Regions from separate parts of the Thalassotalea sp. G20_0 genome, predicted to be linked through region 2. Evidence: predicted binding sites of a transcription regulator. Region 2 holds the regulator's gene; each other region holds the start of a gene.

Region 1 (3,685 bases), on a different contig from region 2:
TCAGGGTCATAACATTGATCATTGGCAGGTTGCAGCGCTTGCCAACTTCGTGGTCATTAAAGTCGTGGGCCGGGGTGATTTTTACGCAGCCGGTGCCTTTTTCCATATCGGCGTGTTCATCAGCGACAATCGGGATGCGACGGTTGACCAGGGGCAGAATAACCGTTTTTCCGATCAGGGCCTGGTAACGCTCATCTTCCGGGTTAACCGCCACACCGGTATCCCCCAGCATGGTTTCCGGACGGGTGGTGGCAACCACGATATAGTCTTTGCCCTCTGCGGTTTTCTCTCCATCCGCCAGTGGATAGCGCAGATGCCACATGTTGCCTTTGACTTCTTTGTTTTCCACTTCCAGATCGGAGATGGCGGTGTGCAGTTTTGGATCCCAGTTCACCAGACGCTTGCCCCGGTAGATCAGGTCGTCTTCATAGAGGCGGACAAAGACCTCCTGAACAGCGGCATAGAAGCCCTTGTCCATGGTGAAGCGCTCGGTATCCCAATCAACAGATGCCCCCAGGCGACGAAGCTGACGGGTGATGGTGCCGCCGGACGCTTCCTTCCACTCCCAGATTTTATCGGTAAAGGCTTCACGTCCGTAGTCGTGACGGGTTTTGCCTTCTTCAGCCAGGATCTTGCGTTCAACCACCATCTGGGTTGCGATACCCGCATGATCAGTACCCACCTGCCAGAGCGTGTTGCAGCCTTTCATCCGGTGGTAGCGGATCAGGGCATCCATAATGGAGTCTTGGAAGGCATGGCCCATGTGCAGGCTGCCGGTGACATTGGGAGGGGGGATCATAATGGAGTAGGGCGTGCGGTCACCGCGCTGGTCAGAAGCCGGCGCAAAATAGCCTTTCTCTTCCCAGTTTTGATACAGCGTGCGTTCGATGGCTTGGGGGTTGAACGTCTTTTCCATAACTGCTTTTCCAGTAGAGGTTCCAACTGTTCCCGGAACTCCTGAAGAGCAGGGGGCTCCGGGTTTGGATAAACCGGTGATTATACACCGTGGGGCTGGATCAGGAAGAACCTTCATCGCGGCAGCCGGGTTTTTTGGCCATTATTGGCCCATGGAAAGTACCGAATCAGCTGTTATTTTAAGTATTCATGATATTGGTAACCACAAAGGATATTTCACTATGAGCATCACGCCTTTGTGGCTTATATCAATATCAGGCAATCGCTTCACGAATGTCTACGGTGTTGTTTTCTGCAGGTTCGCTCTCCAGTTTGACCTCCTGCAGGATTTCAGGCTTGCCTTTAAGAGCTTTGGCGAGAATATCCTTGTTCCGTGACAGCAGCAGGCCGATCTCTTCCGCCAGTTGTTCATCGATCTTGAAATTGGCTTCCAGCATACCCGTGATACCGTCAGCCAGCTCCAGCATACGGTCGTGTTCTTCTGCGGCTTTCTTATCAGTAAACATGCTTCCGTCCCGGTCAACTCGCCACATGGGGGTAATGGACATGGGCTTCCTCCTGTAATGGGTTCTTTGTACTGTATATAAATACAGTTATTTTGTCCAGAAGGCTGTCCGGGAATCAGCTATTCAATTTCCAGCTCAAGTCAGGTCTAAAACTCTGGTAGCCAGCCCTGCCAGGTATACTGTGACCTTGGGTTCAGAGGATTTGACACGAAAAGCCTTGGTCTGTGGGCTTTTCAGGCTGATTTCCTGGTTGTGAACGCGCGGGTTCAGGTATCTGCTTCGGCACGAACATTACGGCCTCTAGCTGGCGGTCATCGTCGGTACAGTAGGGACGCTTCTCACAAACCACGGCAATACCTCGTTCTTTCAGCACTTTCTGCGCTTTCGACGAAGCCAGTGTTTTCTGCGTCAAGGTCCCTGGATTCATTCGTATTCCCTGGCTCTTCAGCCGCTGCACCTCTTGCTCCAATGCCTGTTGTGTTGACGGGCTTAGCAGCGATGGGTTATGCCTGTACTGCATCTTTTCCAGCAGCGTCATGTCGGCCGGAATCTCTACCTGGTGGAGATCATACCAGCTGTTATGAATGCCATAAGTGATGCCTTTGCTCTGATCAGCCCTGCAAGCCTGGTGGTAGGGGTCTGAACAGACAATAATTCCAGCGGCCTGAGCAATTGTGCGCCGAACATTGTCATCAATAAACCGGTTCATTCTTTCCACTGGCTCAGTTGTCCATTCAAAGTGCTCAGAAATCTCTGAGCCATTGTCAATCAGACCGTAGACCTCGGTATATTTTTTTTCGCGGTGATCGTTGGGTTTCCCGGTTACTTGCGCCAGATCAGCCGCACCGTGCATGGCGGCTACCAGATGCCGTTGAAATTCAGTCCCGTTGCCAGGCCCGGAGGTAAAATCCCAGGGCAACTGCGTCGGCAGGTCAAGACGTGTAGCGTCAAACCCCCCGACCGCTAATCCGGGAAAATCAGCCCCAACCCCGCAACAACGGATAATGTCCATACGACCTGCAAAGCGTAATATGCGCAGATACCAGCGCACGGAGTCAGACAGGTTCTGCTCATATGCGCCATTGACATCATTTTCCTTGCTGACCATCGCCTTTGCCATATCCTTCAGCAGCGGTTCAGGATAGTGCCCGGTCAGGTCCCGTTTGAAGTAGTCAGCTGACTTTCTTTCTTCCGCTGATTTGTCGACATCTTCGGCAGCAGCATCATGGTAGATAATCGCCAGCGCCAGGAGTTCTTTTTCTTCCGGGCGCAGGTAATGCAGCTGAAATTTTTTCAGCAATTCCATATACCAGAGCCCATTATTCCTGGCCCGCAGGACATGACTGCAGCTGTGCAGCGGTTTCCACACGGTTGGCAAGGTATGTCTGCCAAGGCTCTGGATCACGCGTTCCGGTCCCGGACGGCGGTAATAATGCTGCAATACCTTCAGGATGGTGCTTTCATTATCGCCGACATTATCAGGCAGGATGGGCGGTTTGCTGAACGCGTCCACCATAAACTGTAATGCCGCTGGTACCTCGGTTTCCACAGGTGCCGCCAATGGGCAAGCATCGTCCGCCAGACCGAGCGATTGTTTCAGATCCGCGATTTCCAGATTGGCCTGTCGGACATGCTCTGACCAATTCAGGTAGAAAGGATGCTTGTTTCGTTGCTCCCATAGTCCTTCAAACCATTGGATGAACCCAGCCACGGATAAATTACCAATAACCTTACTACCGTCACGGCACCAATCGTCCAGATTACATTTAACCCTGGCCTTAATATCTTTGTTCAGGGAAGCTCCATAATGAAACAGGGCGAGTAGGTGGGACTCAAAGATATCAAGGTTTAAAGGGTAACCAAGGTAATCACATAGTAGCTCTTCAAGACGGCTCTGCCGTTGCTGCTGATTGAGCGCCCGGCAGATTCGGTCAAATTCAACGACGCTTCCCGAACAACCGTTCAACGGCAACCACTTGAGATCTTCCAGGCTCAGGAACTCAAATGGAGCAAAGGCGGCCACCATATAATTCATTGTGCACGCTCGCATTACCGCCGATTCTGGCCTGCTTAGCGTCTGGTAAAAAACCGAAGTAACCTTCTGATCCATCCTTGACCCGCTCTGCAGAAGCAACTGAAGTAAACGGCGAGCTTCTTCCTCTTGTTCCCGGATTTGCTCCTGTCCAGGCTGATCATTTCTGAGCATTTCAGCTTTCAGAAACTCGTAAAGCAACGATGTAACACGTCCTTTATGAAAAAAACGA
Region 2 (3,685 bases):
TATGTTATGTCCGAGCTCGATGGTAAGGCAACGGGTTGGAGTGCAGTATTTGATGATGGTCGCTGGCATGAAAAGCAGTCTAAAAAGCGCCAGTCCGGTTAGATTTATTTCAGCCTCCCGGGTTCATGAGACAGGGCTATTATGCCCTGTTGTATTATGGCAGTTAGTAACTTTTAGGAACTGTCCCGAGATAACTTCCACATTTCGGATATTATCCAGCAAAGAAAAAACTTGCCACAGAGACACGGAGGCACGGAGAAAAGAAAAAAATCTTTTCCTCTGTGACTCTGTGCCTCCGTGGCAAAATGAGGAAGTTTTTAAGCGACAACTCCTTAGCTCGACAAAACACGAGTTGTTCCCGAAAGATTGATGGAGTTGGTTATGACAAACAATTGGCAGGGATATACCAATAAAATGCTCTTTCACGCCCGTTTATTGCTGGATGCCTGGGAAGATGCAGATGATCTTGCCAAGCCGGCATTTCGTGAGGCCTGTCTGAATGCAATGGTTCAGGCTTACCGCTCGTTACTGGCTGAAATTATGACGAATTACCGTTTGCCGGTAAATCAACTACCCTCTCTTGATGAGGCAATGAACAGTGTTCATCATAAGGGAGAGGTGTCTACTGAGTTGCAGTACATTGAACGTCTTGAGCAACATGATTCATGGTTGTCGGCGTTATTAAAAAGTCATCAGGACTGTGCCATGCCTATACAGCGCAAAAGTGTTGAACTGAATGAAATTCCTCTGTTTAATGCCAATAGTGTGCGGTTTGATCAGTCAGAAGGCTTTCTTGCTGTGCTTGAGTCGCTGAAGGAGCTGGTCACTTACAGCCGGAACTTCAGCCTGGAATGGTAGGTTTCTGATGTTTTCAGGTTTGTTCATTGCCAGCCGTATTCAGCTATTGTTGATGGCTGATATCTTGAAAGCCTCTGCTGGCTAATGCACAATGCTTAACCGCTAACCCTAAAATCCCGGTGTCACTATTTATGTCAGCGTCGTTTCTTGAAATTGTTGAACTGCCTTCCGGCGAAATCGTTTTGCGTCGCAGTGATGAGGAGAACGCTGAGCCTCTGGTTACCATGTCATTCTCCCGGGAGTTGCTTGACTTTCTCCAGGGAGATCAGGTGGAGGTAGCCAAGGCTATGCTGGATGCCTGCATAGCGGAAGTGGGGCGTAAAACAGAAGCTGACGCTGGAGAATACATCCCTGAAAACCGGGTTCTTCATTAACTGTCATACAAACCCTCCAGTTATCCTCTGTTCCTGATTGCCAGTCCCTGACATCGACCTGAGCGAGCGGCGGTCTCGAGTTCAGAGAGTGTGATGCTATCGATCTGCTCGATCCAGCTGACCACGGTGTGGCTGGTGCCTGAGGCCAGTGCCTTGCGAGTGAGTTTCAGTGGGTCTGCCTCAGCAGATGGGTTGAGAACCTGAAGGCGCTGTCTGCTGATTCCCGATGACTTCAGCCAGTTTATGGTGTTTTTTGCCTGTTCACTGGACAGTATCAGGGTAAGCCAGCGTTGATCCTGGTCGTTAGCCAACTCATACAGAACAGTCTTCAGAAAGCGTCCTGATTGCCAGGGCGGGCCTGAGAGAATCAGTTCATCAATAAAGCTGACAGGTTCACTGTCAATGCAGGGAGCGTTGCCGTTCTGACTGGATGATGGTGTTAATGCTTGCATGTCAGGTCCTCTACATCAGAGATTGTCTCAGGGTCGGGGAGGCTGTCCGAGAATAGCCTCCTAGTTCCTGATAACCCCCACACTCAGTCCTTCGATAGCAAAGGTATCAACGCTGAGGTCTACTTCGATTGTCTTGAATTCTTTGTTTTCCGGGTGCAGGTAAATTCTGTTTTTAACCTGTTCAAAACGTTTGACCGTTACTTCGTCGTCAATTCTGGCAACGACAATCTGGCCATTGGCTGCCGTTGATGTTTTATGGACCGCCAGAAGGTCCCCGTCAAGAATACCGATATCCTTCATGCTCATTCCTTTTACCCGAAGCATGAAGTCTGCTTTGGGGGAAAAGAAATCAGGGTTGATGGACAGGTGGTCCTCAATATGTTCCTGGGCAAGAATGGGGCTTCCTGCAGCAACCTGTCCTACAATAGGCAGGCCGGAAGATTCGGTGCCGGGGATTCGGATACCCCTTGAGGTGCCGGGGGTGATCTCGATAGCTCCCTTGCGGGCAAGGGCTCTGAGGTGTTCTTCTGCTGCATTGGGTGATCGGAAACCGAAGGTCTGTGCGATTTCTGCACGGGTGGGGGGGAAACCGGTCTCTTCTACATGAGATTTGATCAGTTCAAGGATCTCAGTCTGGCGCTTGGTCAATTTATACATGATTAAATCTGTGTTTTTATACAGTACATGTAATTATATACAGTATTTTGCTGTCTGCAACCACCCCTGCCTTATTAATCTAACTTGATGTTTCAGTTGGCAAACGTTAGTTTTAAACAAATGTTTACATTGGAGGTTTTACAGGCATGTCACAGTCAGCGACAGTAGACAGGATTCTGGACGCTGCAGAGAAGTTATTTGCTGAGCATGGGTTCGCAGAGACCTCGCTGCGTTCAATTACCAGTCAGGCGGGTGTTAACCTGGCCGCTGTTAATTATCATTTCGGCTCCAAAAAATCCCTGATCCAGGCGGTCTTTTCCCGTTTTCTTGACCCTTTTGTCAGCAATCTTTCCGGGGCTCTTGTGCGATATCAGGATAATAATGACGTTATTGATCTGGAAGAAATACTTCATTTACTGGTGGATCAGATCATGGCGGTTAAACCCCGCAGCCCTGAAGATCTCTCTGTTTGTATGAGGATGATTGGCCTGGCCTACACACAGGGCCAGGGGCATCTGAAGAAATATTTGCGCGACGTTTATGGGGAAGTATTCCAGGCTTATCTGGAGCTGCTGGTAAAAGCGTGTCCTGAGTTGCCACTGAATGACCTGTTCTGGCGAGTCTATTTTATTCTGGGTTCCGCTGTGTTTACCCTTTCAGGAGCGGATGCGCTGAGGGCTATTGCGGAAAGCGATTATGGGGTCAGGACTGAACTGGAAGATATCATGAGAAAGATGGTGCCTTTCATGGCGGCAGGTCTCAGATCGCACACCTGACGGATCATTTAACCATACAGAGTTTGATTTACCGATGCATCTTACTGTTCATATTGCCAGTCAGGAAATGGTGCTGCACGAGGAGGACGGCAAGCGCCGTGTTTATTCTGTGTCTACTGCCAGCAAGGGAACCGGGCAGCAGGAAGGGAGCTGGCAAACACCTCTTGGGCAGCATGTTATCCGGGCGAAAATTGGTGCCGGTCTGCCGGCTAATTCAGTATTTGTCGGACGTCGCTTTACCGGTGAGATTTATTCCCCCGGGCTTTGCCAGCAGTACCCTGAAAGAAAGGACTGGATTTTAACCAGAATTTTATGGCTCAGTGGCCTGGAGCCCGGATATAACCGGCTGGGTAATGTTGATACCATGCGTCGCTATATCTATATCCACGGTTCGCCGGATACGGCAGTGATGGGAGAACCCGGCTCGCGGGGATGTATCCGAATGCACGGGGAAGATATTATCGATCTGTTTGACCGTGTAGATACCGGTACCAGGATCGATATACTGCTTAGCTGATACCGTTTTTTTTTAGAGGATATAGTTGTGCCAACAGGCCTGAACCGTGGT
Region 3 (3,685 bases), on a different contig from region 2:
CTCGTTGATGATCCGCTTAACCTCCAGACCCGCGATACGGCCGGCGTCTTTGGTAGCCTGACGCTGGGAATCGTTGAAGTAGGCAGGAACGGTAATAACCGCTTCAGTCACTGGTTCGCCCAGATAGTCTTCAGCGGTTTTCTTCATCTTCTTCAGGATTTCGGCAGAAATCTGTGGTGGTGCTTTCTTGTCGCCCTTAACCTCAACCCATGCATCGCCGTTGTCCGCTTCGATGATTTTGTACGGCACCATCTTGATGTCTTTCTGAACAACGTCGTCTTTAAAGCGACGGCCGATCAGACGCTTGATGGCAAACAGGGTATTGTCAGGGTTGGTAACCGCCTGTCGCTTGGCTGGCTGGCCTACCAGAATCTCGCCGTCATCGGTGTAGGCGATGATGGAAGGCGTAGTCCGTGCGCCTTCGGCATTTTCGATGACTTTGGATTTATCGCCGTCCAGGATAGCCACACAGGAGTTGGTGGTACCCAGGTCAATACCAATAATCTTGCCTTTACTCATTTTGAGTCTCTCCATTGCCCATAATCAGGGCGGAAAACTTTGAAATCTTTGTTCGCTGCCCAATGGTTTCAACCGACGTTGAGTCTGGTGAAACAGCGTTTAGGTGGTGATTACCACGATCTTGGTTTGCTATATGGGAGCGGTCTTTCCTTTTTCAAGGGGCTCTTGCAAGATTCTCGATCAGCCTCCCGGAGCCCCTCTTTGGTTAAGCCGCTTTGGAAACCACCACCATGGCCGGGCGGATAACACGACCGTGCAATGTGTAGCCCTTTTGGAAGACATTCATCACGGTGTTGGGTTCCATATCCGGGTTGGGCACCATGGAGATAGCCTGATGGAAGTTCGGGTCGAACGGCTGGCCTTCAGGATTAACCTGCTCAACATTGAATTTTGCCAGGGCATCCAGCAGCTGTTTGAGGGTCAGGCGCATGCCTTCGAGCATGGTCTCGTGCTGACCTTCACCCTGTTCTGCGCTTTCAATGCCTTTTTCCAGGCTCTCGACCACAGGGATCAGTTCGTTAACGAACTTCTCCAGGGCAAATTTGTGCGCTTTTTCGACGTCCTGCTCTGCGCGGCGCTTGGTGTTCATGGCTTCGGCATGAGCGCGCAGAGCCTGGTCTTTAGCCTGGGCAAGCTGCTCTTCGAGTTCTTCAATGCGTTTGGCGCTATCGTCGTTGGCCTGCTCTTCGGCCTGATCTTCTGAATCAGCTGCTTCTTCCATAATCGGGTCAACAGCTGCTTCAGCGTCAGCAGAAATTTCAGTTTCGTTGGCTTCAGGTTGCTCAGCCTGATCTTCTGCTTTGGTGTTTTCTACAGTCATTCCAACGTTTCTCCGGATGTCAATCCAGCCTGAAATGCTGGCTGGAACGTGTCTTCGTGTTATGGGCCGTGGTGCTTCCGTAGGAGGCTGTCCGAGAATAGACTGCCCTACTGCGGTGGCAGCAAATTGGTCTAAAAATTCCGTTTTGTTCGGCAAATAGCCCCGCTATTCACCTCACAAAACGAAATTTTTATCCTCAATTTTCTGCCATCCTCGCTACGGGCGCTATTCTCGGACAGCCTCCTAGGGCCCCGGGGCAAAAGTAAATATTAAGTGATAGCCTAATATGGGGTTCATGGCAGCTTATTCAAGGGGAAATTTGCTTTACCAATTCGGGTTTTAAGTTTACTGTATAAATAAACAGTAACCCGATATGCGATTGGGATCGTGAGAGCTGCCATGCTGAACCAAATTTCCATCAGCAACTATGCCATCGTTGACCACCTTAACCTGGACATCAATCCCGGGATGACCGCCATCACCGGGGAAACCGGTGCCGGTAAATCCATTATGCTGGATGCCCTCGGGCTGGCCCTGGGAGGCCGGGCGGGCAGCGACTGTGTGCGTGATGGCGCTGATCGGGCCGATATCCGCGCCTGCTTTGACCTTCAGCGCATACCTGCCGCAAGAGAGTGGTTGCAGGAGCGAGATTATGACGGTGAGCATGCTGGCGGTTCTGAATCCCCGGCGAGCGAATGTATTCTGCGCCGGGTGGTTACCCGTGAAGGTCGCTCCCGGGGCTATATCAATGGCATCCCGGTCACACTTTCCGAGCTGAAGGGGCTGGGGGAGCTGTTAATCGATATTCACAGTCAGCATGCCCACCAATCATTGTTGAAAAAGAGCAATCATGCTGAGCTGCTGGATGAGTTTTCCGGCTCGCTGACGCTGTCCCGGGAAGTAGCGGGTATTGCCGCAGATTACCGCCAGACCTGTGCGCAGTTGCATACTTTACTGTCCGATCAGCAGGACCGGGTAGAGCGGGTTCAGTTGCTGAGTTATCAGTTGCATGAGCTGGAGCAGTTAAACCTACAGCCCGGGGAGGTTGAGCAGTTGGAGCAGGAGCATCGCCAGCAGTCCCAGGCCGGTGCAACCTTATCGGCCTGCCATCAGATCACCCGGGTTTGTACCAGTGACGATGGTGATAATTTGCTGCAGCAGCTCTCTTTCTGTCTGCACCGCCTCAGTGAACTGCAGGTTGAGCATGCGGCCATCAATAATTCTCTGGAGATGCTGTCATCCGCGCAGATTCAGGTGGAGGAAGCGGTTGGCGAGCTGAATCATTTTATTGATCACTTTGATGCCGATCCACAAAGGGCCCGGGAAATCGAAGACCGGCTCAGTGCTATTTTTGATCTGGCCCGCAAGCACCGTATCCAGCCGGAAGCGTTGCTGGAAAAACAACAACAGATCAGCGAAGAGCTGGAAAAAGTTCAGTGTCATGATGAACAGGTAGCCGACCTGGAATTGTCCCTGGAACAGCTGCAGAAAAAACACAATCAGTTAGCCGAAAAACTGTCTGCCAGACGCAGGGCCGCCGCACGAAAACTGGAGAAACAGGTGTCTGAGCGCATTGCCTTGCTGGGTATGCCCAAAGGTAAGTTCTGTGTTGAACTGGCAGATATTCCTGATCGCACGGTTGCCTCCCAGGGCTTTGAATCCATCGAGTTCCTGGTGACCACCAACCCGGGACAACCTCCGCGTCCCCTGGGCAAAGTGGCTTCCGGTGGAGAGCTTTCCCGTATCAGTCTGGCCATTCAGGTGATTATTGCGCAAACCGCGTCAACGCCAACGCTGGTGTTTGATGAGGTAGATGTCGGTATTGGCGGCGGCACAGCAGAAATCGTGGGCAGCATGTTGAGAGAAGTGGGTAAAAAAGGGCAGGTGCTGTGTGTTACCCATCAGCCCCAGGTGGCATCTCAGGCCCATCAACATCTGCACGTTAGTAAGAAAGTCAGTCGTAAAGCGTCCAGCACCCGTATTCTCGAGCTGGATGGTGAACATCGCGTACACGAAATTGCCCGAATGCTGGGGGGCGTTGAGCTGACAGCACCAACATTGAGTCATGCCCAGGAGATGCTGTTTCAGGCGCAGGTGCAAGCCGTGTAAATCCTTCCGGTAAAGTTGCTTTAAATGAATTAAAGCAACCTTACAGGTTTGGATGTACCAGAGTTAGTGGAAATTTTTACCTGGTTTGCTACTTTTTTTGTCAGCTTCATCATCTGATTCTGGTTCTGTCTCTGTCTCTGTCTCTGCATCTGCCTTAGCTTCGGTGTCGAGCTGAACCTTAATATCAATTTCAAAATCACCTTCAACCGGCTCAAGGGCTACGATTGGAAAGGTTGA
Region 4 (3,685 bases), on a different contig from region 2:
TCCAGCAAGATCAGATCCGGTGAGGCATTGTTGTCCAGAAGCATTTGCAGTTCAGCGATTGAACCAGCTTCGTGGATCACAGGTTCCTTGAGCGCGTGACCAACAGAGGACTTGAGAGCAGTCCGGAATAAGGGGTGGTCATCGGCAATTATTATTGTGTAGTCCATTTTTTGAGATTGCCATTATCTGTTTGATCGGTCAATTAAATAACCTCTGTGAACCCGTCAAAGATTCAGAGGTTTATTAAAGTATAAGTAAATCGATTTCAGATGATGGAACTATTCTCTGTTGAGGCGGTCATATGTAGTGGATAAGTACTGAAATAAGGGCTCTAAATGGTTGGTTCGGTCAATTTTTCTTCAGTTCCAGTTGCTGTAGATCAGGGTAAATACACTAAGGAGTATTTTGAGGATTATGAATCAAAAGCTCAAAGCCTGGCTGAATTAAAAGAGGACCGGGAAAAGAGTCCAGGATGGAATACGGTCAAGACGGTTGCGGTTTCTTCCCTTGCGGCAGTTTCCCAGCTCGGACAACTGGTTGGTAGCATGTTTGGCCATACTGTCTTTGCCCTCCCATCTGCCCTGGTGGGTGGAATTTTCGGCTTTTGTGTTTATGCGCCCTTTATGAAGGCTGTGGATCATCTTTCGGGGAGAGAAAACACCAAGTCGTTCCTGGAATATACGATTACTCCAGCAAACATACTGAGTAATTTTATCTATAACCGGGTTACAGACCTTGCTTGTCGATATGTTGTGGGTTTCGGGCTTATGGTTGCGGTTGTGGAACCTGTTTATATCATCCTGGGCGGTCTGGCAGCAGGCACTTTATTGTCCCCATTAATTTACAATGACTTTAAAAATAATAACTCTAAAAATGTCGAGCATTTTATCGATGGTCCGGGAAATTTTTCAGTCAAGCTCAGTACACAGCACTATTTATGGCAAAAATTTGATGATTGGGCTGCGGGCATTAAAAGAACTCCTTTAACTCTTCATGATCGAATTGCAGCTCAAGTGAATGCCAGGCAGGTTTCTATCAAGGATTTGGCGGATCTGGTTGGCTGATGATAAAGGGCATTCGTTTCCCCTGCTGCTTTACAGGCGCTCAATAACGCCTGTTGTAAAGCACTACACCCATTCTCAGCAGGGCGAAAATTAATCACAGGCATTATGAAGTCGGTGCCTGGGATGACCCTGAAGGTTGCGCTTTATGCATTTTGGTGATACCGGACTAAAGCATTCCGGATGTTTACCATAAATGTCTGAGTAAAATGCCTGTATTTCTGAAAGGTCTTTTTCGATGTCCTCCCCAGGCTCGATAACAGGACCAAATCCTCCGGTTCTGTCCTTGAAATCCAGAAAGGCAAGTACAATGGGTATACCGGCATTTTTTGCCATATGGTAGAAGCCTGTGTGCCACCGCTCGCCACGTGCCCGGGTACCTTCAGGGCATATAACCAGGCCCAGCTTTCTGTGTTGCTTGAAAGTACAGACCGCCTGTTCTACCAGGCTGCCTCTTCTGCATCTGCCATTTCGATCCAGCGGAATCCCTCCCATCCAGCGCATAACCCAGTTGAACGGCCCCCAGAACAGGGTGTGTTTGCCCACCCAGTAACACTGTACACCGGTAGCAAGGCCAATCGCCATGCCATAGACAAAGTCCCAGTTACTGGTATGGGGAGCACCAACAAGCACGTACCTGGCCAGGCGTGGGGCTCTGCCCTGAATCCTCCAGCCCATCACTTTGAGAAACAGTTTTGCGAATAGAGAAAGGGTCTGGCTGACAATGGGTGTATTGAAAATTGTGATTTGCATAGTTCTGAGGGTGCCTTGCTATCCCGTTTACAGGAAGCGGTGTTGAAAGCTATCAAAAGAGCGATCGCTTTGAGCACAGCTTCATAACAGAAAATGAATGTATGCAGCCTTAACCAAAAGGATCCTTTTTTGTGGCAAGAAGTCTGCTGCAAAAAAGCCATCTGGGGACTGGTTAACAGGCAAGGAATTGCTTGCCAAAAGCATTCTGTATGTATATACAGTGCTTATCCCGGAGCTAATTGGAACATGATGGAAAGTAATGCCATTCTTGAGCAAAAGGTGGTCCAGAGAAAAATCATACATATCGATTTTGACGCCTTCTTTGCCAGTATTGAAATACGTGATAATCCGAGGTTGTCAGGAAAGGCGGTTGCTGTCGGGGGGGCTCCGGATCGTAGAGGGGTGATTGCCACTTGTAACTATGAGGCGCGTCGATTTGGTGTGCACTCAGCCATGTCTTCGGCCCAGGCGATGAGACTCTGCCCGGAGCTGAAGATCATTCCTCCCCGCTTTTCTGTTTATCGTGCCGCGTCTTCTGAAGCTCATGCCATTTTTCGCCAATATACTGATTTAATTGAACCTTTGTCCCTGGATGAGGCCTATCTCGATGTCACCGGAACGCATCTTTGTCAAGGCAGTGCCACCTTGATTGCCGAGGAAATCCGGCAGAAAATTTTTCAACAATTGCATGTCACCGTCTCTGCCGGCGTTGCCACGAATAAGTTTCTGGCCAAGATTGCCAGTGACTGGAATAAACCTAATGGCCTTTTTGTGATCACTCCGGAACAGGCGGATGATTTTATTTTCGATCTGCCCGTGAAAAAAATTCATGGGGTAGGGCGGGTGACCGCCGGGAAATTGCACAAAAAAGGCATCAATACCTGTGGGCAATTACGCCAGTATTCCATTCTTGAGTTAAGTCGCTGGTTTGGCAGTTTTGGTGAACGGTTGTGGGAGCTGTCCCGGGGGCGGGATGATCGTGAGGTGCAGACCAGTCGGCGCAGGAAGTCCCTTTCTGTTGAGCATACTTATGATAAAGACCTGGTGGGGCTTGCGGATATTACTGCACAGGTTATCCCGTTGCTTGAAGAACTTCAGGAACGTTACCAGCGTATTGAAAAGGAATACGAGGTGCATAAGCACTTTGTTAAGGTGAAGTTTGCTGATTTTACCCAGACCACCCTTGAGGAGAGTCTGCCGACAACCGGTGAAACTGTTATGGAACATTTTACTCAGTTGCTGGTAAGAGCCTGGGAGCGGGGAGGCCGCCCGGTCAGGCTTCTTGGCTTAGGGGTCAGGCTTGTGGATCTCCGTGAAGAAAGAGCGCTTGAGCAGCTGGAGCTTTTTGAAAAGAAAATCATGGGGCTGGTATAGTCTCCCGTTTTATTTCTGCCAGCTGTCCCATCACATTACTGACCAGACAATAAGCCACGAACCAATAAAAGCCAGAGTGCAGTGATGCATCAAATTGCACAATCTGCCTGGAATCGACATATCCAGCAGTTGTGGCATTGGCCGCCAGAAAGGCGATAAGCACACCAATGGCAAACACATCAGCCATGGACCATTTGCCCAGTAAACTGTTCAGCCTGAGCAGTCTCTGGTTTTCCCTGACAAAATTAGCCAGCAACAGGAAACCCAGTTTTGTCACCGGGATCACCAGGCTGAAGGTGACAATCAGTATTGCCACAAAATAATAGCCACTGTTCCAGAGATCTCCAGCGGTACCGAGAATGGAACGCTTCTTTTCATAAACAGTGGATGTTCCTTTAACATCCAGACGATTAAGGAACTGGGTAGCCAGACCCGCCATGGCAGGATGAAGGTTTTGCTGTTGAACGATATGCCTTGCCTCATTCAGCATTGCCTGA

The links. Region 2 encodes LexA, which represses DNA repair genes until DNA is damaged. Its sites were predicted from a motif close to TACTGTATNNNNATACAGTA; they were not measured.
Region 1: the regulator LexA is predicted to act here: its motif matches at 1,491-1,510, upstream of J7438_RS19740 (YebG family protein).
Region 3: the regulator LexA is predicted to act here: its motif matches at 1,686-1,705, upstream of recN (DNA repair protein RecN).
Region 4: the regulator LexA is predicted to act here: its motif matches at 2,018-2,037, upstream of dinB (DNA polymerase IV).

What each region holds. Positions count from the first base shown of each region.
Region 1 covers NZ_JAGHQV010000042.1:5,311-8,995, forward strand. Annotated here, with positions in the region: gene J7438_RS19735 (valine--tRNA ligase) at 1-916, opposite strand, end outside; gene J7438_RS19740 (YebG family protein) at 1,170-1,463, opposite strand; gene J7438_RS19745 (hypothetical protein) at 1,615-3,685, opposite strand, start outside.
Region 2 covers NZ_JAGHQV010000035.1:7,628-11,312, forward strand. Annotated here, with positions in the region: gene topA (type I DNA topoisomerase) at 1-102, shown strand, start outside; gene J7438_RS18350 (DUF6586 family protein) at 382-858, shown strand; gene J7438_RS18355 (hypothetical protein) at 990-1,232, shown strand; gene J7438_RS18360 (SulA-like leucine-rich domain-containing protein) at 1,253-1,684, opposite strand; gene lexA (transcriptional repressor LexA) at 1,745-2,341, opposite strand; gene J7438_RS18370 (TetR/AcrR family transcriptional regulator) at 2,488-3,117, shown strand; gene J7438_RS18375 (L,D-transpeptidase) at 3,152-3,634, shown strand; gene nagZ (beta-N-acetylhexosaminidase) at 3,662-3,685, shown strand, end outside.
Region 3 covers NZ_JAGHQV010000004.1:153,841-157,525, forward strand. Annotated here, with positions in the region: gene dnaK (molecular chaperone DnaK) at 1-534, opposite strand, end outside; gene grpE (nucleotide exchange factor GrpE) at 725-1,339, opposite strand; gene recN (DNA repair protein RecN) at 1,739-3,448, shown strand; gene J7438_RS03595 (DUF2158 domain-containing protein) at 3,512-3,685, opposite strand, start outside.
Region 4 covers NZ_JAGHQV010000001.1:229,827-233,511, reverse strand. Annotated here, with positions in the region: gene J7438_RS00905 (response regulator) at 1-167, opposite strand, end outside; gene J7438_RS00900 (hypothetical protein) at 336-1,064, shown strand; gene J7438_RS00895 (lysophospholipid acyltransferase family protein) at 1,155-1,814, opposite strand; gene dinB (DNA polymerase IV) at 2,061-3,188, shown strand; gene J7438_RS00885 (paraquat-inducible protein A) at 3,172-3,685, opposite strand, start outside.